Regions from separate parts of the Fusobacterium sp. FSA-380-WT-3A genome, predicted to be linked through region 1. Evidence: riboswitches for the same ligand, from Rfam matches in the RefSeq annotation. Region 1 holds a riboswitch; the other holds the start of a gene.
What was found. A riboswitch is a leader RNA that binds a small molecule or an ion and turns the genes downstream of it on or off. The one in region 1 is predicted to bind lysine.

Region 2: linked by a shared signal. The riboswitch ahead of lysA (diaminopimelate decarboxylase) and the one ahead of HF862_RS06425 (aspartate kinase) in region 1 are both predicted to bind lysine.

The regions. Positions count from the first base shown of each region.
Region 1 covers NZ_JABAFQ010000009.1:25,129-28,439, reverse strand. Annotated here, with positions in the region: gene HF862_RS06435 (M20 family metallopeptidase) at 1-1,049, opposite strand, end outside; lysine riboswitch at 1,209-1,382, shown strand; gene HF862_RS06425 (aspartate kinase) at 1,493-2,698, shown strand; gene HF862_RS06420 (aspartate-semialdehyde dehydrogenase) at 2,722-3,311, shown strand, end outside.
Region 2 covers NZ_JABAFQ010000001.1:157,424-160,734, forward strand. Annotated here, with positions in the region: gene nrdD (anaerobic ribonucleoside-triphosphate reductase) at 1-1,060, shown strand, start outside; lysine riboswitch at 1,142-1,315, shown strand; gene lysA (diaminopimelate decarboxylase) at 1,414-2,721, shown strand; gene HF862_RS00715 (amidohydrolase family protein) at 2,848-3,311, shown strand, end outside.

The sequences.
Region 1 (3,311 bases):
CCTAAATAAAAGAAAGCTCCAGGAACTCTTTCAAGATAATAAGAAAAATCTTCTGCCCCCATTTCTGAATATTTTTTAGTAATAACATTTTCTTTTCCTAAAACTTCATTTCCAACTTCTTTGACAATATCCACATATTCATCATGATTTATTAAAGCATTATAACTATTTCTAAAATTAACAATAGCTGTAGCTCCATATCCTTTTGCTACAAATTCACTCATTTCTTTAATTCTTTGTTTATTGTATTCTCTGCTTTCAGTAGAAAGAGTTCTTAAAATTCCTGTAACTTCAACTTCTCCAGCTACTATATTTTCTTTTGTTCCTCCCTTAATAGTACCAAAAGTTATAACTACAGAATCTCTAGCATCTGTATTTCTAGAAACAATAGATTGGATAGAACTAATAATTTGAGCTGTAGTAACTATAGCATCAACTCCCTCACTTGGAAAGGCTCCGTGAGTACTTTTTCCTATAACTTTTATTTTTACTCCACAAGAAGAAGCAAACATAGGTCCATATTTAATACCTATACTTCCAACATTTACAAAAGGGTCAACATGAAGTCCAAATATAGCATTTACATTTTCTAAAACTCCCTCTTCTATCATTGGAAGAGCCCCACCAGTAGTTTCTTCTGCTGGTTGAAAAATAAGTCTGATATTACAAGGAATTTCATCTTTTATTTCTGATAAAATTTTGGCTACTCCTAATAAAACTGTGTTATGAACATCATGTCCACAAGCATGCATTTTTCCAACATGCTCAGACTTAAATTCAAAATCATTATTTTCTAATATTGGTAAGGCATCAATGTCTCCTCTTAAAGCAATGGTAATAGTAGAATCTTTTCCAGGAATATCAGCTACAATTCCACTTTTTCCAATATTTGTTTTATAATTTATATTAAGTTCATCTAAAGTTGAAGAAATATATTTTGTAGTTTTTGGTAAATCAAAATCTAACTCAGGGATTTTATGTAAATCTCTTCTAACTTTTATAAACCAATCATTAAATTTATCTATATTATTTAAAATTAAATTATTCATAAAAACCTCCATAAATTAATTAATAAGAATTATAGCAAAAAAAAATCTATAAAACAATAAAAATTATAAAAAATAAATTTATATAATATATAGTTTAAGATATAAAATTTATATTTTATTTTTTATAGAAATTGTTATAAAATGACAACAATAAAATAAGAAACGGATTGAGGAGCAAATGACAAAAGTAATTATGTTGAGTTACCTAACTTTGAGATATAATGAAAGGGGATTTTGCCGAAATCTAAAAATTATAGGGAGGATTTTTAGGTTGGGAATATGGAGAATATCCATATAACTGTCATTGATATTCAATGTTGTGCTTTCTGTTGTGTTATTCATTGTTGTGATACTAAAAATAAATTATATTATCTCAAAATGAAATATAAACCAACAGATAAGTCTGTTGGTTTTTTATTTTAAAATAAAAAAGGAGATAATATATGAGAGTAGTATTAAAATATGGTGGTTCTAGCGTAGCAACTATTGAAAAAATTAAAGCAATAGCTGAATATGTAGTGAACTTAAAGAAAACAAAATATGATGAAATTATAGTTGTTGCTTCAGCAATGGGAAAAACAACAAATGCCCTTATTGCTATGGCAAAAGAAATCTCTGATTCACCAAATCAAAGAGAACTAGATTCACTTTTATCTACAGGAGAACAACAAACAGTTTCTCTATTGTCAATAGCTATAAATTCTTTGGGACAAAAAGCTGTATCATTAACAGGGTATCAAGCTAATGTAAAAACTGTAGGAGTTCATACAAAAAGTAAAATCAAAAATATTGATACAGAAAAAATAGAAGAATATTTAAAAGATAATAATGTTGTTATAGTAGCTGGATTTCAAGGAATAAATGACCACGGAGATATAACTACATTAGGAAGGGGAGGTTCAGATACAAGTGCTGTTGCCTTAGCTGCTTCTCTAAAATGTGAATGTAGAATATATACAGATGTTGAGGGAATTTATAGTGTTGACCCAAGACTTTATAAAAATGCTAAGTTTTTAGATAAAATTTCTTATGAAGAAATGATGGAAATGGCTAATTTAGGAGCTGGAGTTATGGAAACTAGAGCTGTAGAAATTGGAAAAAAATATAATATACCTATTTTTGTTGGAAAAACTTTAAGTGAAACAGGAGGAACTTGGATAATGGATATGAATGACGTATTAGAGGATAAATTAGTAACAGGAATTAGTATAACAAAAGAGATAATAGTAACAACTCTTTCAAATATTAATTATTCTAGTGAAAAAATAGCAAAAATATTTACAATAATTAATGAAGTAGGATTAAATATAAATATGATTTCTCAAAATGTTTCAAATGATAATAAAGCTAAAATATCATTTAGTTGTGTAGAGGGAGAAAAATATTTATTAGACCAAGCTATTGAAAGAATAAAAGTGGAATTACCTTGTATAGAGTTAGGATATAATGATAACTTAGCAATGATTTCAATAGTAGGCGTAGGAATGATAAATAACTCTGGAGTATCTGGTAAATTTTTCTCAGCTTTAAGTAGAGCAGGAATAAATTTTTATCAAGTAACAACATCAGAGATAAGTGTTTCATGTAGTATAGAAAGAAAAGATATAAATAAAGCAGTAGAAGTAGTAGCAGAAGAATTTAATTTATAGAGAATAATTTGAGGAGGATAAATATGAGAGTTGCTATTGTAGGAGCTACAGGATTAGTGGGAAGTACATTTTTAAAAGTTTTAGAGGAAAGAGATTTAGGAATAACAGAGTTATATTTATTTGCTTCAGCAAGAAGTGCTGGTAAAAAAATAACTTTTAGAGGAAAAGAATATACAGTAGAAGAATTAACAGAAAATAGTTTTGATAGAGGGATTGATATAGCTCTATTTTCAGCTGGTGGAGATATAAGTAAAAAATATGCTCCAATAGCAGCTTCAAAAGGATGTTTAGTAGTTGATAACTCTTCAGCTTGGAGAATGGACCCAGAGGTTCCATTAGTTGTACCAGAAGTTAATAAAGAGGCAGCGTTTACAAATCATGGAATTATAGCAAACCCAAACTGTTCAACAATTCAATGTATGGCTCCATTAAAAGCTTTAGCTGAAAAATATGGATTAAAAAGAGTAATATATAATACATATCAAGCTGTATCAGGTACAGGACAAAAAGGTGTAGAGGATTTACAAAATGGATTAAAAGGATTAGCTCCTAAAGTTTATCCACATCAAATTGTAAATAACTGTTTACCTCATATAGATGTATTTATGGATAA
Region 2 (3,311 bases), on a different contig from region 1:
TTTATTATTCTACTCTAAAGAAGATTATGATGCAGGAAAATATTATGCTAGAATGGGTTGTCGTTCAAGAGTAAATCATGAATTTAAAGAAAATGAAAAATATCAACAATATGGAAGATTTAATTTTGGTGTTATAACATTAAATTTACCTCAAATATCTCTAGAAGCTTTAAGACATAAGGAAACTGATGTAGTAGAAACATTTATGAAATTACTAGAAGAGAAAAAATCTCTTATGAAATTAGGAATTTTAAAAAGATATGAAAATGTTAGAAAGTTAAAAGCTAAACAAGCACCTATATTATTCCAATATGGAGCTATTGCTAGATTACAACCAGATGAAACAGTAGAAAAATTATTAAAATCTGATAGAGCTTCTGTGTCATATGGATTTTTAGGAATAGATGATTGTGTAAGAATACTTACTGATGATAAACAAAACATATCAAAGCCAGCTGGAAAAGAATTAGGTCTTAGAATAATGAAAGAAATAAGAAGACAAGCTGATGAAATAAAAGAGGAAACTGGATTACCTGTATCAGTTTATGGAACTCCAGCAGAAGCTAGTATAGCAACATTCTTTAATGCAGATAAGAAAAATTATAGTGATGTAATGCCTGAATGGTTATTAAAAAGAGAATATTATACAAATTCTTTCCATTTCTCATCAGAGTTACCAATAGATGCTTTTGATAAAATAGATACAGAAGCTCCATTTATTAAATATTGTAATGGAGGAAACATAATGTATGTTGAAAATGGAGGAAAAACTTATAACTCTGATGCAATATTAGAACTTATGAAATATGCTCATGATAAAGGAATAGAATATTTTGCAGTAAATACAGTATCAGATGTGTGTTTTGAATGTGGATATACAGGAGAAATCTCTTATGACGAACATACAGCAAAATATAAATGTCCTCAATGTGGTAATGAAGAGGGAATGAAAATGAAAATTCAAAGAAGATGTTGTGGATATATTTCAAATTATAATATTACTCACGCCTTAGAAGGAAGAATGAAAGAGATAAAAAATAGAGCTATTCATGTAAAATAATAAATAGATTATATAAAAAATATTTATAATTTATATTATACAAATTAATAAAATTTAGATATACTTTTATGTAAAAGAATTTAAAAAGATAGAGGAGCAAATGATAAGAGTAAAATTATTTTAGTTTGACAAACGGAGAATAATTTGAAAGGAGATTTTGCCGAAATAAAAATGAAAGTCAAAACATTTTTATTGGTAAATTAGATAATATCTATTTTACTGTCATTGAAATTTCAATGGAGGGCTATCAAGTAAGTTATCTAAAATATAAGTAATTATTTTTAATAGGTTACTAAAGACAGTCTGAAATTGAAAAGACTGTCTTTTTTTATGAAAATTTTGGAGGAAGTTTTATGAGATATTTTGGAACAATGAAAAATAATAATGGAATTCTTGAGATAGGTGGAGTATCAGTAGAAAAACTTGCAAAGGAGTATAAAACTCCATTATATGTTATGGACCAAGAATTGATAGAAAGTAATATAAAAAAATATATAGAAAATTTTAAATCGGAAAAATTTGAAACAGAAGTAGTCTATGCTTCAAAAGCTTTTTTATCGAAAGCTATGTGCCAAATAGTTGAGAAGTATGGATTAAGTATAGATGCAGTTTCTGGTGGAGAATTATATTCTATAAAAGTTTCAAAATTTCCTATGAATAGAGTCCATATGCATGGAAATAATAAAAGTATAGAAGAGCTTGAAATGTGTCTTGATTGGGGAATTGGAATAGTAATATTAGATAATATAAGTGAAATAGATAAATTAGGAACTTTAGCTAAAGAAAAAAATAAAAAAATAAGAGTCATGTTAAGAATAAATATAGGAATAGATGCTCATACCCATGAATATATAAGAACATCAAAACATAGTTCTAAGTTTGGAGAATCTATATTTGATGAAAATATTTATAGTATAGTAGAGAAAATTCTTTCTTATGAAAGTTTAGAATTTTTAGGATTTCATTGTCACATAGGTTCACAAATATTTGATACTAAAGCTTTTCATGAGGGGATTGAAACAATGATAATGTTTACTAAAAAAATATCAGAAAGATTTAATATGGAAATTCCTGAAATGAATTTAGGTGGAGGTTTTGGAGTTTATTATGTTGATGGAGATGTAGAAGTAGATATTGAAAAATTTATGAAATCTATGATAGAACATATTGAAAAAACTTTAGAAAAAGAAAATATGACTTTAAAGAAAGTTTCTATAGAACCTGGAAGAAGTATTGTGGGAAATGCTGGGGGAACTTTATATACAGTTGGTGGCATAAAAAATACATATGGTGGAGTTAAATATGTGTTTATTGATGGAGGAATGACAGATAATATAAGACCAGCTTTATATCAAGCTAAATATGAAGCTATTGTTGCTAATAAACTTAATCAAGAAGAAAATGATATAGTTACTATTGCAGGAAAATGTTGTGAGTCTGGAGATTTAATAGGAAAAGATATGAAAATAGCCAAAGCTTCAGAAGGAGATTATATATTTGTCCCTACAACTGGAGCTTATGGATATTCAATGTCAAGTAATTACAATAAAGCTACAAGACCAGCAGTTGTGTTTGTAAAAGATGGGAAATCTTATTTATCAATTAAAAGAGAATCTTTTGAAGATTTGGTAGCCAATGATGTATTTATAGAAATAGAATAAGTAAAAAAAACAATATGCGGAAATTATTAAAATATGATATAATTATTTTATAATACAACTTAGATATACAAATAAATAAAGAAGGGAGGAAAGTTACAAGATAAAAATGTAACTTAAAATTAGGATATGAGAACAGTAATAAATCACGGATTAGTTATAGACCCAAAAAATAGTGTGTATGAACCACTAAATATTGCAATAGAAAATGGAAAAATAGTAGAATTATCTCATGAAGTGTTAATAGGAGATAATGAAATAGATGCTATGGGAATGTGTGTTTGCCCAGGATTTATAGATATTGATATGCATGAAGTTTTAACTGATGGAACAACACCAGATAGAGAAATATTTAAAAGAATGTTATCAATGGGAGTTACTACAGGAATAGGTGGAAACTCAGGAATAGGAGTTTCTAATCCAAAGGAGTTTTTAGATGGAGTAGATGAAGGACATCCTATTAACTTTGGAATGTTATTACCTCATGGGATACTAAGACAAAAAATTGGTGTTGACAGATATGTAAGTCTTGAAAATGACCAAGTGGAAGAAATGTATGAGATAGGTAAAAAAATGATGAAAGATACAGGATT